DNA from 4 places in the Mameliella sp. AT18 genome. Region 2 is predicted to be linked to each of the others. Evidence: riboswitches for the same ligand, from Rfam matches in the RefSeq annotation. Region 2 holds a riboswitch; each other region holds the start of a gene.
The links. Region 2 has a riboswitch for thiamine pyrophosphate ahead of thiM (hydroxyethylthiazole kinase). Riboswitches for the same ligand answer to the same signal wherever they lie in the genome.
Positions count from the first base shown of each region.

Region 1: another riboswitch for thiamine pyrophosphate. It lies ahead of thiD (bifunctional hydroxymethylpyrimidine kinase/phosphomethylpyrimidine kinase); the one in region 2 lies ahead of thiM (hydroxyethylthiazole kinase).
Region 3: another riboswitch for thiamine pyrophosphate. It lies ahead of thiB (thiamine ABC transporter substrate binding subunit); the one in region 2 lies ahead of thiM (hydroxyethylthiazole kinase).
Region 4: another riboswitch for thiamine pyrophosphate. It lies ahead of thiC (phosphomethylpyrimidine synthase ThiC); the one in region 2 lies ahead of thiM (hydroxyethylthiazole kinase).

Region 1 is NZ_JARAMO010000171.1:8,162-15,511, reverse strand. It holds gene PVW46_RS15200 (thiolase family protein) at 1-407, opposite strand, end outside; gene PVW46_RS15195 (AMP-binding protein) at 404-1,591, opposite strand; TPP riboswitch at 1,785-1,888, shown strand; partial or broken gene thiD (bifunctional hydroxymethylpyrimidine kinase/phosphomethylpyrimidine kinase) at 1,933-2,555, shown strand; gene PVW46_RS15185 (FAD-dependent oxidoreductase) at 2,555-3,529, shown strand; gene thiS (sulfur carrier protein ThiS) at 3,513-3,707, shown strand; gene PVW46_RS15175 (thiazole synthase) at 3,710-4,480, shown strand; gene PVW46_RS15170 (thiamine phosphate synthase) at 4,477-5,073, shown strand; gene PVW46_RS15165 (HesA/MoeB/ThiF family protein) at 5,070-6,026, shown strand; partial or broken gene PVW46_RS28775 (ATP-binding protein) at 6,034-6,143, opposite strand; partial or broken gene PVW46_RS15160 (IS21 family transposase) at 6,261-6,901, opposite strand; tRNA gene PVW46_RS15155 (tRNA-Arg) at 7,173-7,249, opposite strand; gene PVW46_RS15150 (GNAT family N-acetyltransferase) at 7,293-7,350, opposite strand, start outside.
Region 2 is NZ_JARAMO010000020.1:24,237-31,586, forward strand. It holds gene tenA (thiaminase II) at 1-342, opposite strand, end outside; gene thiD (bifunctional hydroxymethylpyrimidine kinase/phosphomethylpyrimidine kinase) at 339-1,142, opposite strand; gene thiE (thiamine phosphate synthase) at 1,139-1,750, opposite strand; gene thiM (hydroxyethylthiazole kinase) at 1,747-2,535, opposite strand; TPP riboswitch at 2,591-2,685, opposite strand; gene PVW46_RS02480 (hypothetical protein) at 2,882-3,406, shown strand; gene PVW46_RS02485 (hypothetical protein) at 3,747-4,118, shown strand; gene PVW46_RS02490 (hypothetical protein) at 4,100-4,354, shown strand; gene PVW46_RS02495 (hypothetical protein) at 4,351-4,479, shown strand; gene PVW46_RS02500 (SDR family oxidoreductase) at 4,460-4,663, shown strand; gene PVW46_RS02505 (ThuA domain-containing protein) at 4,669-5,223, shown strand; gene PVW46_RS02510 (hydroxymethylglutaryl-CoA reductase) at 5,380-6,639, shown strand; gene PVW46_RS02515 (UbiA family prenyltransferase) at 6,636-7,350, shown strand, end outside.
Region 3 is NZ_JARAMO010000001.1:10,432-17,781, reverse strand. It holds partial or broken gene PVW46_RS00115 (methyl-accepting chemotaxis protein) at 1-980, shown strand, start outside; gene aroC (chorismate synthase) at 987-2,090, opposite strand; gene PVW46_RS00105 (hypothetical protein) at 2,147-2,320, opposite strand; TPP riboswitch at 2,439-2,550, shown strand; gene thiB (thiamine ABC transporter substrate binding subunit) at 2,595-3,581, shown strand; gene PVW46_RS00095 (thiamine/thiamine pyrophosphate ABC transporter permease ThiP) at 3,557-5,074, shown strand; gene PVW46_RS00090 (thiamine ABC transporter ATP-binding protein) at 5,061-5,765, shown strand; gene PVW46_RS00085 (cytochrome c1) at 5,846-6,622, opposite strand; gene petB (cytochrome b) at 6,643-7,350, opposite strand, start outside.
Region 4 is NZ_JARAMO010000196.1:17,145-24,494, reverse strand. It holds gene PVW46_RS17520 (GMC family oxidoreductase) at 1-1,100, shown strand, start outside; gene PVW46_RS17515 (sigma-54-dependent Fis family transcriptional regulator) at 1,148-2,917, opposite strand; gene lipA (lipoyl synthase) at 2,932-3,906, opposite strand; gene PVW46_RS17505 (carboxymuconolactone decarboxylase family protein) at 3,903-4,244, opposite strand; TPP riboswitch at 4,481-4,601, shown strand; gene thiC (phosphomethylpyrimidine synthase ThiC) at 4,718-6,505, shown strand; gene PVW46_RS17495 (FAD-dependent oxidoreductase) at 6,502-7,350, shown strand, end outside.

The DNA.
Region 1 (7,350 bases), on a different contig from region 2:
TCATAGGCCATAGGCGGACCGCCCTCCGGGTCGGTCCGCAGGCGCAGGGGCCGTCTGGAATAGGATTCCACGCCGCCCGCCGCCACGACCTCCGCCTGCCCCGAGGCGATCAGCGCGGCGCCAATCACCAGCGCGTCAAGCCCGCCGCAACATTGCCGGTCCAGCGTCAGCCCCGCCACCTGGTCCGGCAGGCCCGCGGCCAGCGCCACCATGCGGGCCGGGTTACCCCCGGCCCCGAGCGCGTTGCCCAAGATCACTTCATCGACCTGACATGCCTCCAGCCCCGCCGCCTCGATCACCCGGCGCAACACCGGCGCGCCCAGTTCGTGGAGCTGAAGCCCTGACAGCGCCCCGCCGCGCGGCGCCACCGGAGTGCGCAGGGCAGAGACGATACGGACACCGCTCATGCCTGACGCTCCAGCGCCTGGGCGATCCTCGCAAGGTCAGGCTTGCCGGAAAGCGTCAGAGGGAAATCGGCAATCGCCTGCACACGACGGGGTGCGGCGAGTGGACCGAAGACCGCACGACACCGGGCCAACAGCGCATCGCAAAGCCCTGCCTCTACCGGCCCGTCGATGACCGCGACAAGATGCGTGCCGCGGCGTGGGTCAGACCGGGGAACCACTGCACATTGTGTCACCGCCGGATCGCTTAGCAGAAAGGCCTCGATATCCTCGGGAAAGACGTTCTGGTCGGCGATGGTGACCATCCGGTTGCGGCGCCCGGCAACGGTCAGGTGGCCCTCCTTGTCGAGCTGCCCCAATTCACCGACCGTGACGAAACCATCCCTTTCGCGTGTTTCTGCACTGTCACCTTCGGCATAGCCATCAAAAAGGTAAGGGCTGCGCACCCAGATCTCGCCTATGGCCCCCTCCTTGGCGTCGATCCTTATCTCGACACCCGGGTAGGCGCGGCCAACGCTGCCCTCCGGGCCACTGCCATCGCCCCAAGCGATGAAACTGGTCTCGGCGGCGCCATAGAACTCACGCAGGACTGCCTTGGGACACAATGCGGCGATCCGAAGCCGCAATTCGGGCGTCAGCCGCCCGCCACCACAAAGCACTTGGCGCAGGCTCGGCAGCACGGCCCCTGTTTCGCACAGAAGGCGCAACTGGGTTGGCGTGGCGTAGAGGATTGTCGCCTGTGCCGCCTTCACGCCCTGCGCCTGTTGGCGCGGCCTCAGACCAGCGAAGGAATGCAGGTCGGCGCCAAGATGCGCCCCTTCGACCAGGGCATAGAGCGCAAGGGAATGGGCCGGGACCCCCAGGACGGCGTAGCGATCCTCGCTGCCAAGGCTCAGGTGGTTGCGGTTGACCTCGAAACTGGCAATCCAGGAGGCATGGCTACGCCGGATGGTCTTCGCCGCTCCGGTCGTTCCGCCAGAGCGGCTGTGGAAATACCCCGCGCGTTCTTTGGAAAGGCGGCTGACCCCGCCTGGTCCGACAGAAAACGCGCGCCCGGTGCGGATGGCTGCGCGCAGGGCAACAAGATCCTGCGCCCCGGCCCTGTCCGAACCCTCGCCCTCTCCGACCTGCTGCCCATGCACATGCAAACGGGCCTCCGGTGGCCAGCGAAACAGCGCAGTGCTCATGGTTCCGGACCCGGTCGCAGCAGTGCCGTGGCCTATTTCCGTCATGGAACATCCTCGTCAAGGTCATGGAGTGGTAGCCCACCACGGCCCTCGACGAAACAGGCAGATAACACCCCGCGTTTTCGTCAGACGCGAACAGGGCACGCCGGACTCTTCCCGTGTTTGACTTGGCGTGGCGGGGTTGTTACCCAAAGTCCAACCGTTGGGGTGCCTCCAAGAGGCTGAGAGGCGTGAACGCGCTAACCCATCGAACCTGATCCGGGCAATACCGGCGTAGGGAACGGTCTACAGTCCACAGACGTTTTCCATGCGCGGTGCCCTTTTGTCTGAAGGAGCAGCCGTTGGCGCATATCGCATTGACCATCGCCGGATCCGACAGTGGCGGAGGCGCGGGCATACAGGCCGATCTCAAGTCCATGTCGGCGCTTGGCGTCTACGGCGCCAGTGTCATCACCGCGGTCACCGCCCAGAACACCCGTGCCGTCACCGCGGTTCATTCAATACCGCTCGACGTGATCGAGGCGCAGATCGAGGCGGTGCTGTCGGATCTGGACATCCGGGCGATGCCCAGTTGGCGCCCGATGCGGTGGGCGCATTGCGGCAGAACTTGATGCCGCACGCCACCGCCCTCACCCCTGGCCTGCCCGAGGCGGCGGCGCTGCTGGACGGCCCGGTGGCGCGCACGCGCGAGGACATGAGAGAACAGGGCATGGCGCTCTGCGGCATGGGGACGCGATCGATGCTGACGACATCCACCGAACCCCGCCACAGGACGCGCAACACCTACGGCACCGGCTGCACGCTTTCGTCGGCCATTGCCGCCGGGCTTGCGCTTGGGCTGCCGCTCGAACTGGCGACCGAAACGGCGCACAGCTTCGTGCAACAGGCGATTGCGGCAGCGGACGGGCTGCAGGTCGGCTCCGGGCATGGCTCACTGCACCATTTTCACGCGGTCTGGGAATGATGCCGGTGTTCTCGGTCATCGGCGCCGGTGTGGCGGGGCTTTCCGTTGCCAGCGAACTGGCCGCGCGCGGTGCCGATGTGCAGGTCTTTGATCCTGCCGGGCCGCCCGGTCCGCACCACTGTTCCTGGTGGGCGGGGGGCATGTTGGCGCCCTGGTGCGAATATGAAAACGCCGAAGAGCCAGTGCTGAGGCTGGGCCAACAGGCGATTGTCTGGTGGCAACAACGCACCACTGTCCAGCAACGCGGCACGCTGGTCGTGGCGGGGCGGCGTGACTTGCCCGACCTGCGCCGCTTTGCCCGACGCACCGAAGGGTTCCGAGAGGTCGGGACCGACTTCGCGGAACTGGAACCGGACCTGCCCGGCGTTGCGCAGGGGCTATTCTTTGAAGGCGAGGCGCATCTGGATCCGCGCCGGGCGTTGAGTGATCTTTACACCAGCCTGAAAGGGCAGAAGGTCAGGTTCGTTCAGGACAAGGCGCCGGCGGCGCTGGACAACGTGATTGATTGCCGGGGCCTCGCCGCGCGCGACGCTCTGCCCGACCTGCGTGGCGTCAGGGGCGAGATGCTGGTGATCCGCTGCCCCGAGGTGACGCTCACGCGCCCGATCCGTCTGCTGCATCCGCGCATCCCGCTGTATATCGTGCCGCGCGGCGATGGCGTCTACATGCTGGGCGCCACGATGATCGAGAGCGAGGACCGGCGCCGGATCACGGTCCGCTCGATGCTGGAACTGCTCAGCGCGGCCTACGCGCTGAACCCCGCCTTCGGCGAGGCCGAGGTGCTCGAAACCGGCGTCGATTTGCGCCCGGCCTTTCCGGACAACCTGCCCCGGATCCGGCGGCTCGGCGGCAGGATCTTTGCCAATGGCCTTTATCGTCACGGCTACCTGCTTGCGCCCGCGTTGGCGCGCGGGGTGGCCGATCTTGCCCTGCACAACACCCATTCGGAGTTTGTCGATGAAGATCGTGATTAACGGCGAGTCTTGCGAAGTCGTCGCCGGGACACTTGCCGACCTGCTGAAAGAACGCGCCCTTGCCGGGCGGGTGGCGACGGCGGTGAACGAAACATTCGTGCCCGCGGCACAGCGCCCGGCCTGCAAACTGCAAGAGGGCGACCGGGTCGAAATCCTCGCACCGATGCAGGGGGGATGACGATGAAACGCTTTTACGGCACCGAATTGCCCAACCCGCTGATGCTGGGCACCGCGCAATACCCCAGTCCTACCATCCTGGAAGAGGCCTTCCGGGCCAGCGGCGCGGCGGTGGCGACGGTTTCGCTGCGCCGCGAGGGCGCCGGGGGTGCGGGTGACACCTTCTGGAAGATGATCGAGGATCTGGGCGTGCTGGTCCTGCCCAACACGGCGGGCTGCCACACGGTCAAGGAGGCGGTCACCACCGCGCATATGGCGCGCGAAGTCTTTGGCACGCGCTGGATCAAGCTGGAACTGATTGGCCACACGGACAGCCTGCAACCCGACGTGTTCCAGCTTGTCGAGGCGGCGAGGATCCTCACCGGGGACGGTTTCCAGGTCTTTCCCTACACCACCGAGGATCTGATCGTCGCCGAACGCCTGTTGACGGCGGGCTGCGAGGTGCTGATGCCCTGGGGCGCGCCGATCGGTTCAGGGCGCGGGCTGAACAATCCCTACGCGCTACGCGCCATGCGCGCGGAATTTCCCGATGTGCCGCTGGTGGTCGATGCAGGCATCGGCCTGCCCAGTCACGCCGCGCAGGCGATGGAACTGGGTTTTGACGCGGTGCTGCTGAACACCGCCGTCGCACGGGCGGGCGATCCCGTGCTCATGGCGCGCGCGATGATGGGCGCGGTCGAGGCGGGCCGCCTCGCCTACGGCGCCGATCCGATCGACGCCCGCGACATGGCCGAAGCCTCGACCCCGGTGATCGGAAAGGCCTTTCTGGCATGACCCTCGACCGTTTTTACCCGATCTTCGACCATTCCGACTGGCTGCGGCGGATGCTGCCGCTGGGGGTCCGGTTGGTGCAACTGCGTATCAAGGACCAGCCGCGAGACGCCGTTCGCGCGCAGATCGAGGTCTCGCGCGATCTCTGCCGCAAACATGGCGCGGTGCTGGTCGTCAACGACCACTGGCAAGAGGCCATCGCGCTGGGCTGTGACTGGGTGCACCTGGGGCAGGAGGATCTGGACAACGCGGACCTGGCGGCGATCCGGAAGGCCGGGCTGAAACTGGGTGTTTCGACACATGACGATGACGAGTTGGAGCGCGTGATAGGCATGGCCCCGGACTACGTGGCGCTTGGCCCTGTCTATCCCACGATCCTGAAAAAGATGAAGTGGCATCAGCAGGGCCTGCCCCGCGTCACCGACTGGAAGGCCCGAATCGGGGCGACGCCGCTTGTCGCCATCGGCGGCATGTCGGTCGAGCGCGCAAGTGGCGTGTTCGAGGCAGGGGCGGACATTGTCTCTGCCGTCACCGACATCACGTTGAACGCCGATCCCGAAGCGCGGGTGCGGCAGTGGATCGGGGCCACGCGATGAGCCGCTACGCCCGCCAGACCATCCTGCCAGAGGTCGGTGATGTCGGCCAACGACGCTTTGGTGCGGCCCGGGTGCTTGTCATCGGCGCCGGAGGGCTGGGCGCGCCCGTCCTGCCGCTGCTGGCCGGGGCCGGTGTTGGACGGATCACCATCGTCGACGGCGACGTCGTCAGCCTCTCCAACCTGCACCGGCAGACCCTGTTCACCGAGGCCGATTGCGACCGTCCCAAGGCGCAGGTGGCGGCCGAACGCTGCCGCGCGATCAACCCCGGCATCACCGTCGAGGCCCTGCCACAACGGCTGACCCCCGCCAATGCGCCTGCATTGGTCGGTGAGGCCGACCTCGTGCTCGATTGCGCGGACAGCTACGCGGTCAGCTACCTGCTGAGCGATCTGTGCCTGGCCTCCGGACTGCCCTTGATCAGCGCCTCGGCCCTTGGGTTCGGCGGCTATGTCGGGGGTTTCTGCGGGGACGCGCCCTCCTTGCGGGCCCTGTTTCCCGAAGCGCCCGACAGCGGTGCAAGCTGCGCAACCGCCGGGGTGCTGGGCCCCGTGGTCGGCGCCATTGGCGCGATACAGGCGCAGATGGCACTGAACGTTCTGCTGGGCCTGTCGCCTTCGCCACTTGGGCTGATGGTGACCTATGACGGCCTTGGCCTGCGCTCATCAAGTTTTCGTTTTGACGGTACGGCAGAACCGGCGGGCGGTTTTCGTTTCGTCGCCGCCTCGCAGCTGAGCGCCACAGATCACATCGTCGACCTGCGTGCCGATGGCCCGCTTTTGCACCCTCAGGCGATGCGCGGCGCCGCCGCCGACATCATCACACAACCGCCCCGCCCTGCCACCCGCCTTGCGCTGTGCTGTGCCACCGGCCTGCGGGCCTGGCGCGCGGCGGAACAGATTTCCCTAACATGGCCCGGCGAGATCGTTCTCGTCGCGGCCTCCGCCTCGTGAAACATTGGAGGACCAGCACCTGCATCTTGTTGAGTTTCGGGATCGCCTTGAAGTCGAAGCTGTCCACGCTCTTCTTGGCGGGGACTTTGCAGCCTTGATCCGGCGATTGCAGACCCTGTCGCTGCCGACGAAGATCGTATCCACCGCGGTCTTCGCGTCCGTCGCCGGTGAGCTCGAACCAATGGTGCCGCACCGGCAACTCCTTGGACAAATGGCGGACAATTCCCGCTGTCTCAGATGCCCCGGATGCAGGCTCCACCGAAGAAGGCGAACGCCTTGTCGTGTGCGTCAAACACCATCCCCTGCCCGGCAGGGCATTCCGCAAGAATGTCCCGAGAGGGTCCTGAGTCTCACGCGGGTAGGCACGCACGAATAGCATCCGGCTGTGGCAGAGGCGGACGTGCGCCACCTTCACCGTGGTCGTCGCGCCATCGATCACCACGATCTGTTCGTCGGGGAAACGCGCCACTGGCGCCTTTCCTGATCCTCCTTACCTCCAGTCGAACTGTTAAGCCACTCCCGGATCAAAGCTCAGCGGCACAAAGGCGGCGGCAGATGCCTCCTCTTCCTCCTTGGATCAGGAGGCCGCGTATCGCCGGACCGCATCATAACCGCCATCATATCCTCGGGCCCGGAGTTCCTCGAAGATGCGGATGCGGGTCAATCACTCGCGCTTGGGCTTCCGCGCATTCACCGCCAACATCTCGTCGAGCAAATCTTTCCAGGGCCCGATCGTCGCCAACGGCAGAATGGTCCGCTCATAGGTGAGCTCCGTCGCACCGGACCGGATCACCTTGCGCACCGTGTTCCGCGACACCCGCAGCTCACGGCAGATCTGCTTGATCGACTTCTTGTCCTGAAAACGCCCGCCGCATCTTCGCTATCGTCTCCACGACCAACCTCCCACACAAAACTACCCGATGACCTCGGAGGCATCATCCACATCAGTGTAAGGGAGGGTCATTCTTGGATGCCGATTACCCCGCTACGGGGGCGAAATTGCACGCTGGCTCACAAAGACATCAAGTCCGCGAACATGAAGAAGGCGCTAATTGGATCGGAACAAAGGCGAAACACGGAAACCGCGCCGATCCAGGCGATAAACTGACCCAAAGGTGAGGCAAAGTCAGATGGTTGCAAATTCTATGGCGATCCCTGAAGGACTCGAACCCTCAACCTGCTGATTAGAAGTCAGCTGCTCTATCCAGTTGAGCTAAGGGACCGCTGCGCCCGGTTTTGCAGACTTTCCCCGGGCAGGGCAAGCATTCACAACGCCCGGCACATGAAAACGCTCAAAGGGTCCAGCCGATAGTCGCCGAACGGC
Region 2 (7,350 bases):
GGACAGGTAGTGGTCGCAGGCCGCAGAGGGCTGAATGGCGGCGAAAGCGCTGTCGGAAACCCCGAACAGGCCCATGTAATGCGCGTGAAGTTCGCGCTCGACGTGGATTGCCCCGGTAGCCGAACCCGCCAGCTGCGCCAGCACATCGGCCGAGGGGGCCTTGGCCGCGGCCAGTGACAGGGCGCGGGCGAAGCCTTCGAGATAATGCGCATCCTGCACGATGTATCCCTGGAACACGTCACGGCGCAGGGTGCCCGATGCCATGTCGCGGTTGAAGGGCATGTCGTAGATCTGCTGCCACAGATCCGCGGTCTGCTTGGCCAAATCCTGTGTGAAGGTCATCTGTCTGTCCCCGTGATGAAATGAAAGTGATGGACCGGGCCGTGCCCCGTCCCGACCGACAACCGGTCTGCCGCCGCTATGGCGGCGCTGATGTAACGCTTGGCCCGATCGGCGGCCTCGGTGATCGCCAGCCCGGACCCGAGGGCGGTGGCCAGCGCCGACGAGAAGGTGCAACCCGTGCCATGCGTGTTGCGCGTCGCCGTGCGGGGGCCGTCGAACCAGGCCTCGACATCGGGCGAGAGCAGGAGATCGGGGCTGCGGTCTCCGGAGAGGTGCCCGCCTTTCAGCAGAACAGCGCTCGGCCCCAACGCCAGCAATGCCCGGGCCTGCCGGATCATCTCTTCCGTGGTTGCGGCCTCGGCACAGCCGAGAAGGTCCGCCGCCTCCGGCAGGTTCGGGGTGATAACGCTGGCAAAGGGCAACATGTCCCGCAAGGCCGCCACGGCCGGTGCCCGCAACAGCCTGTCGCCGCCCTTGGCGACCATCACGGGGTCCAGCACGACGGGGCATGCAAGACCCGCGATGCCCTTTGTCACGGTTTCGATGATGGCCGCGTCACCCAGCATGCCGATCTTGATCGCGTCGATGGCGATGTCGTCGCGGATTGCGGCGATCTGGGCGGCAATCATGTCGGTGTCGCACAGGCTGACCGCCGTCACGCCACGGGTGTTCTGGGCGGTCAGCGCGGTCAGGACGCTCATTGCGTAGCCGCCATTTGCCGAGATCGCCTTGATGTCGGCCTGGATGCCGGCACCGCCGGAACAATCGGAACCGGCGATGGAAAGGATGTTCGGGATCATGCCGTCCTCCATGCGTGGATCAGGGTCCGGGTCGCGGCGGTCATGTCCGCCGCCCGTGAAATCGCCGAGACGACGGCCAGCCCGGCGCCACCGGCGGCCTTTACCGGCGCGGCGTCGCGGGCCGTCACGCCGCCAATGGCGAGGCAGGGCAGCGAGGAGCGCCCGGCGATCACGGCGAAACCGTCCAACCCGATGGGTGCGGCGTGATCTGGCTTGGACCCGGTCGCGTAGATCGGTCCGACGCCGAGGTAGTCGACACCGGCGGGAACCGCGTCCAGTTGCGCTGCCGTCTCGATCGACAGGCCAAGGACCATGTCCGGACCGATCTTCCGGCGGATGCGGGCGGGATCTCCGTCACCCTGGCCGACGTGCAGACCCGCCGCGCCGATGGCGATGGCCAGGTCGACCCGATCGTTCACGATCAGCTTGGTCCCGAAGGGGGACAGCGCGGTCATCAGCGCCCGCGCGAGCCGGGCCAGATCCGCGTCCGGTGTCACCTTGTCACGCAGTTGAACCCATTCGGCGCCTCCCTGTGCGGCGGCAACCGCCTGGACGATGACCGGTGCGGGTGCGGTGGCATCCGTGATGAAACAGAGCGGCGGGATCATGCCAGCGTGATCCGGGCGCCGCGCGCCAGGTCCTCCGGCGTCATCGTGTACAGCGCATCAATGAAGGCCACCTGGAATGTCCCCGGTCCCCGGACGCCTTCGGCGGCCTGTTCGCCGGCAAGACCGAAAAAGGCCAGCGCGGCAACGGTCGCCTCAAAGGGATCCTGCCCGACGGTGAAGGCGCCGACGATGCCGGTCAGGGAACAGCCCAGGGCTGTCACCCGGGGCATCAGGGCGTGGCCATTGGCGACCTCAGCATTGCGCGTGCCATCGGTGACGAAATCCACGGGGCCGGTCACGGCGACCACGCCGCCCGTCCGCCGTGCCAGGGCGCTTGCAGCCTCCTGCGCCTGGGAAACCGCGTCGGCGGTGTCGGCGCCCTTGCCGCTTGCGTCGGCGCCGGCCAGCGCCATGATCTCTGACGCATTGCCCCGGATCACGGTCGGGGCGAGGTCCAATAGCCGTGCGCCGATGTCCCGGCGATAACCCGTGGCGCCGACCGCCACCGGATCGAGTATCCAGGGCGTTCCCTGCGCCTGAGCGGCCCCGGCGCTCTCCAGCATGGCGTCGGCCCAGGCCGGTGAGAGCGTCCCGATATTGATCGTCAATGCCTGCGCCAGGCCTGTGAATTCGGCTGCTTCCTCGCGCGCGTGGACCATCGCGGGCGAAGCCCCCGCCGCGAGCATGACGTTGGCCATGATGTTCATGGCGACGTAATTCGTGATGTTCTGAACAAGTGGCGCCGTCCGGCGCATGTGATCCAGGTGCTGTCCCGTATCGTCCATCGTGATCTCCTTTCGCCCGGCGGCATGAGAGATCACGAGACGTCGACCGGAATCCGGTCTGCCCTGTGCGCCTCCCTCCGCCGGCATTATCCGGTTCAGGTTCGAAGGGTACGTCTCAGCCCGGTTTCCCGAGCGCCCCTGTCGCTAACGGCGCGAAGGTCGCATCAGACGGCGCCAGCGTCAATCAGCTTCGCCGGTTTCGCATCGCGAAATCCGGACGTTTGGGTCGCGGGATGGCGGGAATTGGCCTGTCGAAGGGGGCAATCCTTGCAAGACCCTGTTTATACTGGCCTTTTGCATCCCCTTGTGTATAGGCTGGATGCAGAACACTTCCAGAAGGCCGGGTATGCCTGATCGCGACGACCTGAATGCCAAGTCGATATACGATGATCTGTTGCACCGGGCGCAGGGGGTGATCCGCACCAGGGATTTCGACGGATACCAGGGGGTCTTCGACCTTCCGTTTCGGCTTGTGAACCTCGATGCGGCGCATGTCTTTTCCACGCCGGACGATCTGCGGATGATCTTCGAGACCATCCAGCACCGGATCTTCTGCCTCAATCTCAGCTCTTACTTCGCGGTCTGCCTCGACGCGCAGCGCATCGACGAGACGACGATTGTCGCCACCCATGAAACCCGGATGATCACCGAGAACCTCTTGGTCGGCGATCCGGTGCCCTCGGTGGCCGTCCTGAAACATGTCCGGGGGCAATGGTTGCTGACGGAGGTCTGGAACTTTCGCCCGGACCGCTTCGGGACCAGTTTCCTGCGGGTCGAGCAAGAGACGCGGCCAGCGGCGCAATGGATCGCGATGCAGGCCCGCGTCTATGGCGCGCTCGGCGGTCGGACAGGCGTTTTGGCAGTTCGCTGACTGCCCGTGTGGCGCCGCGGATCGGTGCCGGTCGGGAGCCCGCTGCAGCGGCCGATGGCTGGGACGGCAGCGATCCGATCCGTGGAGACTGACCGGGAACAGGAGCTCGGGGAAGGAGCCTGGCGGACGCTGGCAGTCGATCCGCAGGATCCGCGCCAATGCAATCGTCACCCGCAGACGGCCCCGGCAAGCACCTGACCGGGACAGCTGTCGGGATTTCCAGATGCCCGCAAGGAGGCCTTTATGGCTGGCCAGGTCATACCCGACTACCACGAGATCACGCGCGTCCTGACGGACCGTTCCATGCGTCAGGCGCTGTACGACGAGGGGGGGCGTCGTCATGAATGACGTCCTGCTGACGCTGCATGGCGGGGACCATCACAAGCGGCGGGTGCTGGAGTTTTCGGTGCTCCGCAGGGACGACTTCTCGGTCTACGAGACAGAGATATTCCTGCCCGCCCTGGCACAGGTCATCGGGCCGCTTTCGGCGAGCGGCGGGATGGACCTGATCGACTTCGGCTATCGCGTCACGATGAACCTGACTGCAGATTTCGCGGGCCTCGACCGGCCCGAGAAATCGCCCGAGGAAACCGGGCAGTTGCTGAAACTGGTCAAGAACTTCTCGGAATGCGCGACGCTGACCCATGTGACCCTAGACAAGGAAGCCGTACGGGCCGCGCCCTGTCCGAAGGCGTGCCGATCCGGGGCCTGACCTTTGGCTATGGCATGCACATGTGCCTTGGGCGCGATCTTGACGGCGGACTGCCGGCGGGGCCGGACACCGATCCGGACAGGCACCAGTACGGGATCGTGACGCGGTTGGTCCAGACGCTGCTGGACCGCGACGTGCGCCCCGACCCGGACCGTTCGGCGGTGCAGGACACCAACACCTCCCGCATGAACTTTTCGTCCTATCCCGTTCTCCTGACACCCGAACCCGAGGCATGAGCATGAAATCCGAAATCGTGACCGGGGCCGCCGCGGGCCTCGGGGCAGGCGTGGCCGCAAAATTCGATGCCGAGGGCTATCGCGCCGGGGTTCATCGACGGTGGCATGTCCGCCCCGTTCTATGACGATCCCAAGGTCCGCGCCGCGCGCGAAGGCGCCGTGCCGAACGGCGATCTGGGCAAGATCGAGGACATCGCCGAGGCGGTCTGGTTCCTGGCCTCGCCGCAGCCCCGCTACGTCAATGCGCATCAGCTGGTGGTGGACGGCGGCGTCTGCCACAGCCTTCTGCGCTCGCTGCCGCGGGAATAACGGCAATGCGCGTGGTCATCCTGAAAGGCGGCATCCTGGCTGCGGCTGGCATGGAGACGGAGCTTGTCGGTTCTCCGGCAGAGTTGGTCTCTGCGCTGGACCGCGCCCCGGCGGACCTTGTCGGGGTGCAGGCGCTGCGGTTCCGGATGCTGGGCAACGAGAAATACGCGCCCTACCGGGCCGAATGGGCCTATGAGACTGATCCGGAACTGGTGCGCGCGCTGGACGCTCATGCCGGGGCCGGGCGCGGCATCGTCTCGCTGCACACGGGCTGTATCTGTTTCGACGGCTGGCAAGGCTGGCTCGACCTGCTGGCAGGCGGATGGGTCTGGGGTCGGCGCTACCACGCGCCGGGGCTGGAAACCGTCGACGTGACCCCGGTGCAAGACCATCCCGTGACAGCGGACATCGCGCCATTCGCCGTCACTGACGAACACTACGGGGACCTGGCCCTTCACCCCGAGGCGATCATCCTCGCCCAGGGTCGCATGGGCGAGGGCGTGGATCACCCCGTCGGCTGGGCCCGCGACGGCGGGGACAGCGGCATCGTTCCGGTCTGAGGGCAATTCGCCTGCGCCACCGATCCCCCGAAATTCGACGCAAACCCATCTAACGAGTTGTAAACACGACAAGGACCGCCGACAATCAGTCCCGTATTCCCCCCGTGATGCCCGGTCTCCGGGGTTGCGACCGGCCCATCTTGCGAAAGTCCTTGCATGATCGTCCCTTTTCACGTCTCCGAAATGCTGCGCCGGGTGCGGCAGCGGATCGCCGGGACGGGCGCGCTGCCCGACATGGCCCCCCGGCCGGAGGGCAGCCGCTCTTTGCGCATGTCGCCACGCGTGACCGCCGATACGGTGGCGCGCCTGCACCGCGACCTGGGCCTCGATGCCGAAAGCGCCGACCGTCTCTTTGACTCGCGGGCGCAGGCGGACCTGCCGCACTACGCCGCCAATATCGAGAACATGATCGGGACCGTGTCGCTGCCGGTGGGGGTAATCGGGCCGCTGCGTATCAACGGGGTCAACGCCGTGGGTGACTATCCCGTGCCGATGGCCACGTCGGAGGCCGCCTTGGTCGCCTCTTACGGGCGGGGGGCGCGGGCCGCGAACAAGGCCGGCGGGATCGGCACGGCGGTGCTGTACGAGGGCGTGTTGCGCAGCCCGGCCTTCGTGTTCGAAACGCTCCTGCAGGCGGGGCAGTTCGTCGATTGGGTTGTGACGGAGGCGGACCTGCTCAAGGCCAGGGCCGAGGACACGACCCGGCACGGCAAGCTTGTCTCGCTGGAACCGGTGATCGACAACAACGTGGTCTTCCTGCTGTGCCGCTACACGACCGGCGATGCCGCCGGACAGAACATGGTGACGATCGCCACAGAGGCGCTCTGTCGCCATGTGGCCGCACATTGCCCGATCCAACCGCGCAACTGGTATGTCGAGGGCAATTTCTCGGGTGACAAGAAGGCCTCGAGCCTGGGCATGATAACCGGGCGCGGGCGCAAGGTCAGTGCCTCTGTCGTCCTGCCGGAGGCGGTAGTCGAAACCACGCTGGGCACGACGATGGAGGCCATGCTGGACTATGGCAGGGTGGCGAACCTGGGCGCGCTTCTCTCGGGGCAGTTCGGGGCGCAGGCGCATTTCGCCAATGGCCTGGCCGCCGTCTATATCGCCACCGGGCAGGATGCCGCCTGTGTCGCCGAAAGCGCGGTCGGCTATACCCGGATGGAACGCCGCGACACGGGACTGTTCTGTTCGGTCACCATGCCGTCGATCCTTGTGGGAACCGTGGGCGGTGGCACGGGACTGCCGGCGCAGGCCGCCTGCCTGGACCTCATGGGGCTGCGCGGCGCGGGCCACGGCGAGGCTCTGGCCGAGGTGGTCGCCGCGACCTGTCTTTGCGGCGAGATTTCCATCGTCGCGGCAATGGCCTCGGGCACCTTCGCCTCGGCGCATGAAAAACTGGCGCGCCTCAGATGACCCCGGTCCAGCGTTTCCTGATCTACCAGAAAGAGCGGTTTCCGCTGGCCAAGACCGCGCCGCTGCTGGCGGTGTTCTCCGCCGCCAGCATCACGGTTTCGGCGCTGCTGGCCGGGCGTCCCCTGCCGGGGCTGGGCAGCTACGGTGCCGGGTTCCTGCTGGCCATGATCCTGTTTTTCCAGATGCGCGCGGCGGATGAATGGAAGGACCGAGAGATTGACCGGCTGTACCGGCCCGAGCGTCCCATTCCGCGTGGGCTGGTGCAGTTGAGGGCCGTGCTCTGGCTGGCGGTGGGGGTGATCCCCTTGGGATTGATCGCGGCGGCGGGGGCCGGTGTGGTCTGGCTGCTGCTGCTCTGCTGGCTCTGGCTGGCCCTGATGACCGTGGAATTCGGCGCGCCGGAGTGGCTGCGGGCACATATGCTGGTCTACCTCGTCAGCCACATGGCGATCATGCCGATCATGGATCTGATGCTGACCGGGATCGAATGGCGCGGGAAGGGCGGCCCGGCGCCGGGGCTCTGGCTGTTCCTTGCGCTGTCCTTCGTCAACGGCTGCGTGCTGGAGATCGGGCGCAAGACATGGGCCCCCGAGGCCGAGCGCGAGGGCGTCGAGAGCTATTCGTCGCTCTGGGGACCGGAGCGCAGCGCGCGCATCTGGCTGGCACTGGTGGCTTTGGCGGCTTCGCTGCTGGTCGGGCTGGGCGCCGTTC
Region 3 (7,350 bases), on a different contig from region 2:
ACCAGATGAGCGCCACCGTGCAGGAAGTGGCACAGAACGCCGAGCAGGCCTCGCTGGCCGCGAGCAACGCCGACCAGCAGGCACAACTGGGCGACCGAGTGGTGGCAGAGGCCATCGGCCGTATCGAACAACTGGCCGGGCAGATGGACCATTGCCTGGCGGCCATGCAACACCTGGCGGGCGAGAGCCAGCGCATTGGCAGCATCCTCGACGTGATCAAGTCGGTTTCCGAACAGACCAACCTGCTGGCCCTGAACGCGGGGGTCGAGGCCGCGCGCGCCGGCGAGAGCGGCAAGGGCTTTTCCGTGGTCGCCTCCGAGGTGCGGGGGCTGGCGCAGCGCGCCTCGGAATCCGCTAGCGAGATCAAGGAACTGGTGACGAACAGCAGCAAGCAGGTGGAAGACGGTGAAAAGCTGGTCCAGGAGACCAGCGAAACCCTGACCCATATCGTGCAAAGCGTGACCGAAGTGTCCGAGATGGTCTCTGGTATCGCGACCTCGGCCCGTGACCAGGCCAGCGGCGTGCAGGAAATCAATGTCGGCGTGGGTGAACTGGACAAGGTGACACAGCAGAACGCCGCGATGGTCAGCCAGACCAATGCCGCCAGCCAGCAACTGCGTGTCGAGGCCACGCGCCTGTCCGATGTCCTGGCGCGGTTCTCTGTCCGGGATCTGCCCGTTGCCGCGAACACCTGGGAAGAGCCGGCAGATGAGCCATACACGGTGGACAGCGGCGAGCCGGAGGCGCCTGTCCTGGAACAGGACCAAGACCCCGCGCCCTACGATGCGGACGATGCCTATGGTGACATGATCCCGGACACGGAAACCCTGGTGCATGGCAGCTGGGCTGCTGAAGACCTGGAGCCGTCACCCGTCGAAGTGGAGGTCGAGGAGATCGACAATTTCGAGCAACCCGCGCCGGAGCCGGCACCGGCCTACAAGAAGGCCGTTGGTGACGATGCCCTGTGGAAGGATTTCTGAGGGGGCTTAGCCCCCGATGCGTCCGCCCGCGTCCCCCACCTGGCCGCGATGCAGCAGCAGGTGATCGAGCAGGACGCAGGCCATCATCGCCTCTCCAACCGGGACGGCGCGGATGCCAACGCAGGGATCGTGCCGCCCCTTGGTGACGATCTCGGTCTCTTCGCCGCTCAGGGTGATGGTCTTGCGCGGGGTCAGGATGGACGAGGTCGGCTTGACCGCGAAACGCACGACGATTTCCTGTCCGGTCGAAATGCCGCCCAGGATGCCGCCGGCGTGGTTGGAGCTGTAGACCGGGCCGTTCTCACCCATGAAGATCTCGTCGGCATTCTGGCTGCCGGTCAGCGCCGCCGAGGCCATGCCCTCGCCGATCTCGACGCCCTTGACCGCGTTGATCGACATCATCGCGGCCGCAAGGTCAGTGTCGAGCTTGCCATAGACGGGGGCGCCCAGGCCGGCAGGCGCATTGCGGGCGACGACCTCGATCACCGCGCCCACGCTCTCGCCCGACTTGCGCAGCCCATCCAGGTAGTCGGCCCAGGTCTCGGCGGCCTGGGGGTCCGGGCACCAGAAGGGGTTGGCATCGATCTGGGCATCGTCGAAACGCGCCCGGTCGACGCCGTGGCTGCCCATCTGCACCATGTAGCCGCGGATCTCGGTCCCCGGCACCAGCGCCGTCAGCGCCGCGCGCGCGAGCCCGCCGGCGGCCACGCGGGCCGCAGTTTCCCGCGCAGAAGAGCGCCCGCCGCCGCGATAGTCGCGCAGCCCGTATTTCTGGAAATAGGTGATGTCGGCGTGGCCGGGGCGGAACTTCTGCGCGATCTCGGAATAATCCTTGGACCGCTGGTCGGTGTTCTCGATCATCAGCTGAACCGAGGTTCCGGTGGTCCGGCCCTCGAAGACGCCGGACAGGATGCGCACGGCATCCGGTTCGCGGCGTTGTGTCGTGAACTTGCTCTGCCCCGGTTTGCGCCTGTCCAGCCAGTGCTGCAGCTGCGCCTCGTCGATCTCGATCCCCGGCGGGCAGCCATCGACCGTGGCCCCCAGAGCCGGCCCGTGGCTTTCGCCCCAGGTGGTCACACGGAAGAGATGTCCGAATGTGTTCAGGCTCATGGCTGCGTCCCCTTCGTTTCCGCGCGGGATACGCAAGCCGGGGCACAATGCCAAGACTATTCGAGGCTGTCGCGCCGCCTCTGGGCCAAATCGCCCACGGCGTCCGTCGCCCGGTCCACGGCAATCACGATGAAGGTGGAGAGCCAGAGCGGCATTTCAAAGGCCGCGATCCAGCCGAAAATAAGATAGATGAGCCAGATAACCCCCAGCTCGAGACACAGAATGATCAAACGCGTTTCCCCAAGGGCGCCTCCTTTCTCCTGAATTTTCGGGATACGCATTCCTTACCATAATACACGGAAAATATCACGGTTTTTCTTGATGTTCCGTGACGTCGCGACTAGGGTCCGGCCTACCTCGGGGTGGCGGCGCATGAGCCGTCTGAGATTTCCGTGCCACGGATCAACCCGTTGAACCTGAACCGGTTAACACCGGCGGAGGGAAGGTATGGGCCCGATGACGGGACTCCAATCTTGCCCTTGCGCCGCAATATTGGAGGACTCTATGAAGTCACTTGCCTTCACTGTTGCCGCGGGATGTCTGAGCGCCGGCCTTGCCTTGGCCGAAACGCCTGTCCTGACGGTCTATGCGCCCGACTACTTCGTTTCCGAATGGGGGCCGGGGCCAAGGATCGAAGAGCTGTTCGAGGCGCGCTGCGACTGCGATCTGCAATTCAAGCCCGGCGACCTCTTGCCCCGTATCCTGCTGGAAGGCGACCGGACCGAGGCCGACGTCGTGATCGGCCTGAACACCGACGTGACGAAGAAGGCCCGGGACTCGGGCTTGTTCGCAGAACACGGCGTGGACCTGTCGCCGCTGACACTGCCGATCGACTGGACGGACGAGGTGTTCCTGCCGTTCAACTACGGGCACACTGCCTTTGTCTATGACAGCACCCGCGTGGATGCGCCGCCTGCCAGTTTCGACGCGCTGCTGGAGGCGCCAGACGACCTGCGGCTGGTGATCCAGGACCCGCGCACCTCGATCTCGGGGCTGGCGCTGGTGCTTTGGGTGCAATCGGTCTACGGCGACGAGGCGCAGGCCGCCTGGGAGAAACTGGCGCCCAAGATCGTCACCGTGACCAAGGGCTGGTCCGAATCCTACGGCCTCTTCACCGATGGCGAGGCGGACATGGTGCTGAGCTACACGACCTCGCCCGCCTATCACATCATCGCCGAAGAAGATGAGACGAAGAAGGCCGCGATCTTCCCCGAGGGGCATTATTTCATGGTCGAACTGGCCGCCCGGCTGGCCACCAGCGACCAACCCGAACTGGCCGGCGCCTTCATGGAGTTCATCTTGAGCGAGGACTTTCAGGGCATGATCGCCACGGGCAACTGGTCGATCCCGGCGGCGCTGGACAGCAACAAGTGGCCGGATGGCTTCCAGAAGCTCGACCTGCCGGAGAACGTGCTTTTCTATTCCGAGGATGAGGCGGCGGCCCTGCGTGGCGAGGCGATCGAGGCATGGCGCCGCGCGCTCTCGCAATAGCGGCGGCCCTGGCCCTGGCGGTCCTGACGCTGGGGCCGGTGGGCGTTGTTCTGGCCCGGGCCGGGGGCTTTGGCACCTTCGGCCCGGGGGATTGGCAGGCATTGCGGTTCACGCTCTGGCAGGCCTTCCTGTCGGCCACGTTCAGCGTTGTCCTGGCTGTGCCCGTGGCCAAGGCCCTGGCGCGCCGCCGCTTCGCCGGGCGCGGGGTCTTGGTGACGCTGTTGGGGGCGCCCTTCATCCTGCCGGTGATCGTGGCGGTCATGGGGTTGATCGCCGTTTTTGGCCAGGCGGGGCTGGTGAACAGGCTGTTGGGGGCGCTGGGCGGCCCGAACCTCGACATCTACGGGTTGCACGGGGTCGTGCTGGCGCATGTCTTTTTCAACCTGCCGCTGGCGGTCAGGATGCTGTTTTCCGCCTGGGCGGCGGTCCCGGCCGAGCATTTCCGGCTGTCGGCCTCCCTTGGCCTGTCGCCGCGGGCGCAATGGTGCGTGATTGACGCACCGCTGATCCTGCGGGTGCTGCCGGGGGCGTTTACGGTGATTTTCGTGATCTGCCTCACGAGCTTTGCGGTGGCGCTGACGCTGGGTGGCGGGCCACGGGCGACGACGGTGGAACTGGCGATCTACCAGGCGATGCGGTTCGATTTCGATCTTGGCCGCGCGGCGGCCCTGGCGGTGATGCAGCTGGTGCTGGCGCTGGCGGCTGGTCTGGTGGCGCTGCGCGTCGCGGGGCAGGCCGGATTTGGTGCCGGGCGTGATCGCATCCTGCCGCGCTGGGATGGGCAGGGTGGCCTGGCGCGTGGTTGGGATGGCATGTGGATCGTCGCGGCGGCGCTGTTCCTGCTGGTGCCACTGGCGGCGGTCGTCCTGCGCGGTCTACCGGGCCTTCTGCTGATCACGCCGGACACGCTGCGGGCAGCGGCGCATTCCCTGATCGTTGCGTTGGGGTCCACGGTGCTTTGCATGGCCTGGGCCTTGCCGCTGGCCACGCGGCGAGGCGAGTTGCTGGCCCTGCCCGCCATCGCGATTTCGCCGCTGGTTCTGGGGACGGGGCTGTTCCTTATCCTGCGCAACTTCGTCAATCCCTTCGACATGGCGTTGCCGGTCACGGGGTTGGTCAACGCGCTGATGGCGCTGCCCTTTGCCCTGCGCATCCTGCGGCCCGAGGCCGAGGCGGTCACGCGCGACTATGGGAGGCTGCGGGCCAGCCTGCGGATGACACCACTGGCCTGGCTGCGGCTGGTCTGGCTGCCCCGCTTGCGGCGCCCGATGGGCTTTGCCGCCGGGTTGACGGCTGCACTGGCGATGGGAGATCTGGGCGTGATCGCATTGTTTGCGGATCCGGACCGGGCGACCCTGCCGTTGCAGGTCTATCGCCTGATGGGATCCTACCAGATGGAGGCGGCGGCCGGTGCGGCGCTGCTGTTGTTGTGTACCAGCCTGGGGTTGTTCTGGCTGTTCGACAGAGGAGGACGCCTGGGTGCTGAAGCTTGAAGACCTGCAAGTGGCGATGGACAGCGGGACGCTGCGCGCGGACCTGGCGCTGGTGCCGGGACGCCGGGTGGCGCTTGTCGGGCCGTCCGGCGCCGGGAAATCCACCTTGCTGGACGCCATCGCCGGTTTCAGGGAGGTCGCGGGCGGTCGTGTCACCTGGCAGGGGCGCGACCTGACTCATGTGCCGCCGCAGGCGCGGCCCGTGTCGATCCTGTTCCAGGACAGCAACCTGTTCCCGCACCTGACGCTGGAGCGGAACCTGGGCCTTGCCCTGCATCCCGACGGGCGCCGCCCGGATGCGGAGGCGCGGGCGCGTATCGAGGGCGCATTGCGGCGCGTGGGGCTGGACGGCATGGCCGGGCGCAAGCCGGGCACCCTGTCCGGCGGCCAGCAGGGGCGCGCAGCCCTGGCCAGGGTTCTCTTGATGGCGCGTCCGATGATCCTGCTGGACGAACCCTTTGCCGCCCTGGGTCCAGCCCTGAAACGCGAGATGCTGGACCTTGTGCGCGAGGTTGCAGACAGCCTGGCGGCGTTGGTGGTCATGGTGACACACGATCCACGCGACGCAGAGGGGTTTGCCCATGAGGTCGTTCTGGTGGCCGAGGGCAAGGCGCAGGCGCCCGTGGCGGCGGATGCCTTCTTTGCCGATCCCCCGCGGGCCTTCCGCGACTATGTCGGCGTGGCAGGGTAGGCCCGGCCACCGCACCCGCCGAGACCAAAAGGAAAAGCCCCGCCGGATCGGCGGGGCTTTGTCTATTCTGCTTGGCCGGATCAGGCGGTCGGCTTGCGCTTGATCGGGGCCCAGAGGCGCTTGTTCACGAGATAAAGCAGCACCGAGAGCACCACCAGGAAGAACACCCCGACAAAGCCCGCCTGCTGGCGCTGCATCATCTTGGGTTCCGCGGTCCACATCAGGAAGGCCGCCACGTCGGCCGAGATGTGGTGCAGCGAGTTGCTGTGACCATCGTCGAACTCGGTGTCTTCGCCGTAGAGCGGCGGCGCCATCGAGATCCAGCCGCCCGGGAAAGCGTGGTTCTCATAGAGAGTCGCGCCTGCCTCGGTCTTTTCCTCGCCGGTGTAGCCGGTCAGGAGCGAGGCGATGTATTCCGCGCCGCCCATGCCCTTGAACATCTGGTTGATGCCCAGGCCGTAGGGGCCGTGGAACCCTGCGCGCGCCTTGGCCATCAGCGACAGGTCCGGTGCCCCGGCCGCAGTGTTGGCCGGGAAATGGTCGGTCGGCTTGGCCGTGCGGAAGTCGTCAAGCTCGGGGTCGAAGACCTCGAAGTTGGCGGCGTATGCGATGACCTGCTCTTCGCTGTAGCCCAGCTTTTCGAGGTCACGCAGCGGGACGTACTGCAGGCCGTGGCAGGCCGAGCAGATCTCGGTGTAGACCTTCAGGCCGCGCTGCAGCTGGTTCTGGTCCCAGGTGCCGAAAGGCCCCTCGAACGAGAACTTGAAGTCCTCGACATGGGCCTCGCCGCCGGCGGCATGAGCGCCACCGGCCAGACCGAAGGCCACGAGGGCCGCGAGGGTGAGTTTCTTGAACATCTCTTACGGTCCTTCTTGTCTTATTCCGCCGGGGTCGCAGCGCCTGCGCCCTTGGCCTCATCCTTCGGCGGGTAGTGCGCGTCGAAATCGGCCTCGATGGTGTCGGGCTGGGCCAGCGGCTTTTCGATGACACCCAGCAGCGGCAGGATCACCAGGAAGTAGGCGAACCAGTAGGCCGAGGCGATCAGCGAGAAGCTGGCGTAGGGTTCTTCGGCAGGCATGGCACCCAGCCACATCAGCGCGAAGAAGTCGATGACCAGCAGCCAGAACCACCACTTGAACATCGGGCGGTAACGGCCCGAACGCACCGACGAGGTGTCCAGCCAGGGCGCCAGCGCCATCACGATGATCGCGCCGAACATCGCCAGCACGCCAAAGAACTTGGCGTCGATGATGCCGCCGGTCACGAAGGAAGCCAGCTGCACCAGCCAGACGTCCGAAGTGAAGGCACGCAGGATCGCGTAGAAGGGCAGGAAGTACCATTCCGGGACGATGTGCGCGGGCGTCGCCAGCGGGTTCGCCTCGATGTAGTTGTCCGGGTGGCCCAGGTAGTTCGGCATGAAGCCGACGATGGCGAAGAAGATCGCCAGGATCACGGCCAGCGCCAGCAGGTCTTTGATCACGTAGTAGGGCCAGAACGGAACGGTGTCCTTCTCGGCTTCGGCCTTGGACCCGCGACGCACCTCGACACCCGTCGGGTTGTTGTTGCCGGTGGTGTGGAAGGCCCA
Region 4 (7,350 bases), on a different contig from region 2:
GCTTTCGGGTTTTGGCCGAAGGGTGCCGCCGAACCGGGCGCACGGACTACAATTCGGGGCCGATGGCCATCAACTCGGTCGAGCGGGACGAGCGACCGGCCTGTCACCAGATCGGCTTTTGTATGCAGGGCTGTGCGATTGGGGCGAAATGGTCGACTATGTACCCCGAGCTGCCGCGCGCCGAGGACACCGGTCTGTGCGAAATCCGGACCGATGCGATGGTCCTGAAGATCGAGCATGACGCGGACGGCAAGGCCAGCGGCGTTCTTTATGCCGATGCAGACGGCAACCAAAACCTGCAAAAGGCGCGGGTGGTTTGCGTTGCGGGCAACTCGATCGAAAGCCCACGGCTTTTGCTGAACTCGGCCTCCCCGATGTTCCCTGATGGGCTGGCCAACAGCTCGGGTCAGGTGGGCAAGAACTACATGAACCACACCACCGGCGGCGTCTACGCGGTGTTGCCGGAGAAAGTGCACATGTACCGCGGCACTTCGGTTGCGGGGATTGTGGGGGATGAAGTCTACCACGATGCCGCGCGCGGGTTCAGTGGGGGCTATTATCTGGAGTTCCTGTCTCTGGGGCTGCCGTTTATGGCGGCGTTCCTTGAGCCGGGGAATACGGGCTGGGGGCGCAGTGTCGCGCGCGCGCTCGAATCCTATGACCGCATGTCGGGGGTCTGGGTTCTGGGTGAGGATCTGGCCCAAGAGCGCAACGGGATCACCTTACATGACAGCGAGGTTGATCAGCACGGGCTTCCGGTGCCAATTGTTTCCAAGACACCGCACAATAACGACTACGAGATGACCGAGCACATGTATGAAACCTCGGCGCAAATCTACGAAGCCGTCGGTGCGACGGATGTTTATGAGCTGCCAGCCTATCCGGCCACCCACAACATGGGTACGAACCGGATGCATGTGGATGCTGATAAGGGCGTGGTCAATGCCTATGGCCAAGCGCATGACATGTCCAACCTGTTCGTTTCGGACGGCAGTCAGTTCACCTCGTCTGCGGCGTGTAATCCGACGTTGACGATCGTGGCGCTGGCCATCCGTCAGGCGGAGTACATCGCGCAGGAAATGAACGCCCGCAACATCTGAGGGGCGGGTTCCTCCCGGAGGCGGCCAGGCGCAACGCCTGGCCGCTTTCATTCGGGGCGTTGCAATCCTTCGGAGGCGATCCAGCGATTGATCGTCGCACGGCTGATGCCAAGCAAACGTGCGGCTTTGGTAACATTCCAGTCAGCACTGTTCAGGGCGTCACGCAGCGAATGCCGCGCCAGTTCGCGTTGTGGCGTGGCTGGGCGGTTCTGAATTCGGTCGGGCAGGTCGGTCACATTGATTGTTGCGCCATTGCCGCAGATCAGCGCTTCGCGGAGCACAGCGCGCATCTCGCGCTGGTTTCCAGGCCAATCATAATCGCACAGCAGCCCCATAGCCTGATCCGAGACCTGCGGCGGCGTGGCCCGGTCCCGCGCTAGATACGCGCGGATCAACTGCTCGACCTCGCGCAGCCGCAAAGGGGGCAGCTCCAGCACTGACTGGCCGATCAGATGCAGTAGGCCCGGTTGCACAATGCCGCCGTTCTGAAACTGCTGCCAGGGCTGATCCGAGGTAAATAGCACCAGCGCGCGGTCCTCATTGAAACGATCCCCATTTGCAAGCTCGTCTGCTTCCAGGAACTGTTTCAGACGTGCCTGAGCGGCGCTGCCCAGCTGTTCGATATTCTCCAGTACCAAAGTCGGCGAGAACCGTTCCACCGGATAATCCCCAAGAAACTGCATTACATCCAGCGCTTCGCTCACGCTTGCGTCTGCGTTGGGGCTGTTGGCATCCAGCGTCACGCCCGTGGGGCCGATCAGCCCAAGATCGCCGATAATCGCCTGGGCAAACTCCCGGCTGTCGCCACCGGGCGCGCCGCAAATCAACAGCGGAACGCGGTAGGCGGCCAGTTTGCGGGCGCGCTCGACCAGATTGGGCATCGCCGCGCCCTGATTGGCGAAACATGCCAGCGGGCCGGTCTTGTCCAGCCGGGCTGGCACGTTGGGCGTGCCGGAGTTGATGAAATACCGGCGCGGGGGCACTCGGGCTGGTCCGCGCAGGCAGACCTCAAGATCGTGCAGTTCGGACAGGTGCCGCCCGACAAGGTTCTGATGGGGCTCGGGGCGCGCATCATCACGCCAAAGCGGCAGGCTGAAAATCACATCGCCTCGGTCATCGCAGGCCACCAGCGTTTCAAAACAGCGCCGGGTGGCGGGGTCTCGCGACATCAGCCGCGCTGTCATCTTGTCTGAATGGTAATTGCGGAACAGACGTGTCTGGAACTGGCGCGAGGCCCGGTGCAGGGTCTGTTCGCACAGGCCAATTTCGTCGGGGCGCCGGCCGACTGCTCCTACCAGCGTGATCGAGCCGATAAGATTGTTCTGCGCATCCGTCAGCGGGGTAGAGCTACAGGCAAATCGGGAAAAACAGCGATAGAAATGATCCTCGCCCGATACGGTCACTACATTGCCCGATTCCAGCGCGATGCTGATGCCGTTGGTCCCCGCCAGCCGTTCGTTCCAGATTCCGCCTACTGTCAGCCCGTGCCGCTGAAATTCGGTTTCGGCGCCCTCGGGGGCGTAACATTCCAGCACCACGCCTTCCGCGTCCGAGACCAGCAAGCAATAGCGGCTTTTGCTGGGCAGCAGGGTTGAAGGATCCAGTTCGGCAGCCGCACCGCCGATCAGATCCTGAAAGCGTTCGCGCCGGGGCGATAGTTCGGTTTCCTGTAGGCGCAGGATCGGCGCGCGGGTGCCGACCGCCAGCCGGTGTTTCTGAGTCGAGCGTGCCCTGGACCGCGCAAGCAACTCGCGCAGTGCGGTTTTTTGTTGCAAGGCAACCATTTCGTTTCCTCCCTTTGGCGTGAAGTGAACCACGGCCAACCTTTTGATTATCGCGTGGTTTCCCCTTTTTGTCCAAGTTGAGCGCAAGTCGCAGATCGCGCCTGTTGCAGTCGCTGAAAATCGGCATCCGCATGATAGCTTGATCGCGTCAGCGGAGAAGCCGAGACAAGCGCGAACCCCTTGCCCAGGGCGGCTGTCTTGTAGGCTGTGAATTCCTCGGGCGTGATGTAGCTGGCCACGGGGTGATGTTTCGGCGTCGGTTGCAGGTATTGCCCGATGGTCAGAAAATCGACGCCTGCCGCGCGCAGGTCGTCCATCACTTGATGCACGGACTGGCGATCCTCGCCCAGGCCGACCATCAGCCCCGATTTGGTGAAGATGGACGGGTCGCGCTGCCGGACACGGTCCAACAGGCGCAGCGAATGATAGTAGCGCGCACCAGGGCGGATTTGCGGATAAAGCCCCGGCACGGTTTCAAGGTTGTGATTGAAGACATCCGGGCGCGCATCGACCATAGCGTCCACCATGGCGGGGTCGCAACCCAGGAAATCCGGTGTCAGAAGCTCGATGGTGGTGTTGGGGTTGGACCGGCGGATGGCACGGATCGTGTGCACGAAGTGCTCTGCACCACCGTCGGCAAGGTCGTCGCGGTCGACAGAAGTGATCACGACGTGCCGGAGCCCCAAGCGTGCCACGGCTTTGGCCACCCGTCCAGGTTCGAACGGGTCCAGAGCCTCTGGCCGACCGGTGGCCACATTGCAGAAGGAGCAGCCCCGCGTGCAGGTGTCGCCCATGATCATCATGGTCGCGTGACCCTGGTCCCAGCATTCGCCCAGATTGGGACAACTGGCCTCTTCGCACACGGTGGTCAGCTTTTCGTCACGGACGAGAGCCATTGTTCGGGCGAATCCTGCGCCCGAAGGGGCCCGGACGCGAATCCAGCCCGGTTTGACCGGTCCCGACACGGATTTGCGATGCGCCTTTTCAGGGTGTCGCAGGGTCGGTGTCTGTCGTGGTGTCATTCGGCAAGCGCGTCCAAGGCCGCCAGCGCCCGGCCTCCGTAAACGACCGAAGGACCGCCCCCCATCTCGATTGCGACCGAGATCGCCTCGATCACCTCGTCGCGGGTTGCGCCGTGTTTCAGCGCGGCCCGCAGGTGAAACACGATACAATCTTCGCACCGGATCGCGATGGAAATCGAGAACGCCATCAGTTCCTTGACTTTGCTTGACAATGCCGCGTCGCCCGACACGGCGCTGACCAGCTGGCTGTAGGGTTTCATCGGCGCGGGGGCCGCCTTGAACAGTGCGCCCACGCGTTTGTCGATTTCCGCGCTCTCGGCGCGGTAGTTCTTAGTCATCGTGTTCCTCCCGTCAGGCCCGTGTGATAGAGATGCGTTTGCCTCAGGCGGCGCAGGCATCGTGGACCGTTGACGGCACTATGCGTGCTGTGTGCACCGCGATGTATCGGAGATCGGGTATTCGGACCTGTCAGGCCGGTAACTGTCTCATTTGGCGGCAAGTGAGACAGTGCCTGTGTCATGAAGACAAATCAGGATTGTTTGTTTGACAGGCAGCCCCTTGCTGGTGTGGAGTGCCGTGACGTCAGGGGAGTCCCGCCAAGGGGACTGAGAGGCTGACAGGGGGAAACCCCGGTGAAGCGACCCTTTGAACCTGACCCAGTTGATGCTGGCGTAGGAAGACCGAAGGGCAATTTCCCCACTTGCACACCGGGGCGGTCCTTTCGGGCCGCGGTGGCCCTTTTGCGGGCTACGGGCCGCTTTCTGCCTCACGTTTCGCTTGGGTCTTTTCGAGCGCACTTGAGGAGACGCAAATGAACGCCAAGACCCCACAGATCACCACCGGGCCGCTGCCCGCTTCGACCAAAATCCACGTGCCCGGACAGGTGCACGATATCCGCGTGCCGATGCGCTGCATCGCCATGTCGAACGAACCCCCAGTGACGGTCTATGACAGTTCCGGCCCTTACACCGATCCCGCTGTCAGCATCGATATCGCCAAGGGCTTGGCCGCTGTGCGCAGCCAATGGCAGATCGCACGCGGCGATTTGCAGGAATACGAAGGGCGCCACGTCACCTCTGCCGACAACGGGTTTGCCGAAGGTGCGCGCCTGACCCCGGCCTTTCCGATAGCCCGCAAACCGCTGCGGGCGACGGACGACAAGGCGGTCACCCAGTTGGCCTATGCCCGCGCCGGGGTCGTCACCCCGGAAATGGAATTCGTCGCCATCCGCGAAAACGAAGGCCGCATGGAAGCCTATCGCCGCGATGGCGAAGATTTTGGCGCCGCGATCCCCGATCTTGTCACCCCCGAATTCGTCCGTGACGAAATCACCGCTGGCCGCGCCATCATCCCCGCCAACATCAACCACCGCGAGTTGGAGCCGGTTATCATCGGCCGGAACTTCAAGGTGAAGATCAACGCCAACATCGGCAACTCGGCCGTCACCTCCAGCATGGAGGAAGAGGTCGAAAAGATGGTCTGGGCCATCCGTTGGGGAGCGGATACGGTGATGGATCTGTCCACCGGGCGCAACATCCACAACATCCGCGACTGGATCCTGCGCAACGCACCCGTTCCGATCGGCACCGTGCCGCTGTATCAGGCGCTGGAAAAGGTGGGCGGCATCGCCGAGGACCTGACCTGGGAAATCTTCCGCGACACGCTGATCGAACAGGCCGAACAGGGGGTGGATTACTTCACTATCCACGCAGGCGTGCGGCTGCACATGATCCCGATGACCGCGAAACGCGTGACCGGCATCGTATCGCGCGGCGGGTCTATCATGGCCAAGTGGTGTCTGCACCTTCACCGCGAATCCTTCCTGTATGAGCATTTCGAGGAAATCTGCGACATCTGCCGCCGCTATGACGTGTCTTTCAGTCTGGGCGATGGGCTGCGCCCCGGGTCCATCGCGGACGCCAACGATCAGGCGCAGTTCGCGGAACTGGAAACTCTGGGGGAGCTGACGAAAATCGCGTGGGCCAAGGACTGCCAGGTGATGATCGAAGGCCCGGGCCACGTGCCGATGCACAAAATCAAGGCCAACATGGACAAGCAGCTGGAGCATTGCCACGAGGCACCCTTCTATACGCTTGGGCCGCTCACCACGGATATCGCACCGGGCTATGACCATATCACCAGCGCCATCGGTGCCGCGATGATCGGGTGGTTCGGCACGGCGATGCTGTGCTACGTGACACCGAAGGAACACTTGGGCCTGCCGGACCGCGACGACGTGAAAACCGGCGTGATCACCTACAAGCTGGCTGCCCACGCTGCCGACCTGGCCAAGGGGCACCCCGGCGCGCAGATCCGCGACGACGCCCTGTCCCGCGCCCGGTTCGAATTCCGCTGGGAAGACCAGTTCAACCTGGGCCTTGATCCCGACACGGCGCGCGAAATGCACGACGAAACCATGCCAAAAGAGGCGCACAAGGTGGCGCATTTCTGTTCGATGTGCGGGCCGAAATTCTGTTCCATGCGCATTTCCCACGACATCCGCGCAGAGGCGGAAAAGCAGCAGGGCATGGAAAAGATGGCCGCCAAGTTCCGCGAAGGTGGCGAATTGTACGTGCCTGCGCAGGAGTCGGCAGAATGATCTCTGTCCTTGGAATGGGGGTGGCGGGGCTTTGCGTCGCCACCTCTCTGGCTGAACGTGGTCTGCAGGTAGAGGTGATCACCCCCGAAGGGTCGCCTGATCCGGCCTCTTGGCTGGCAGGGGGGATGCTGGCGCCGTTCTGCGAAGGTGAAAGCGCACCGGATTTGGTGGTGAAAATGGGCCAGTCCGCCGGCGACTGGTGGGGGGCTCGGGTCGGGTCGCTGGTTCGCATGGGAACGCTGGTGGTGGCACCGTCGCGCGATGTCTCCGAACTGGATCGCTTCGCGCGGGCGACCGAAGCGCACGAATGGGTGAACCCTGCCGATCTGGAACCTGATCTGGAAACCCGGTTCGCCCGTGGTCTGTTCTTCGCAAAAGAGGCCCACATGGATCCGCGCGAAGCGATGCGCAGCCTACGTACGCGGCTAGAGGCGATGGGCGTCCGCTTTCACCACGGGCCATCCACGGGGCAGATCATCGACTGCACCGGCATGGCAGCCGCGGCCCAATTGCCGGACCTGCGCGCCGTGCGGGGTGAGATGCTGGCGCTTTATGCCCCCGACGTGCAACTGACCCGCACCGTGCGGCTGCTGCATCCACGCTTTCCGTGTTACATCGTTCCGCGCGGGGATGGGCACTATATGGTCGGCGCAACCATGGTGGAAAGCGCACGCAATGGTCCGGTCAGTGCCCGCGCGGTGATGGAACTGTTGTCCACTGCTTACACCGTCCATCCCGCCTTTGCAGAGGCGGAAGTGACCGAAACCGGCTCGGGCCTGCGCCCGTCGTTTCCCGACAACATCCCCGCCATCCGCTTTCTCGGCGACAAAATTTTCATGAACGGC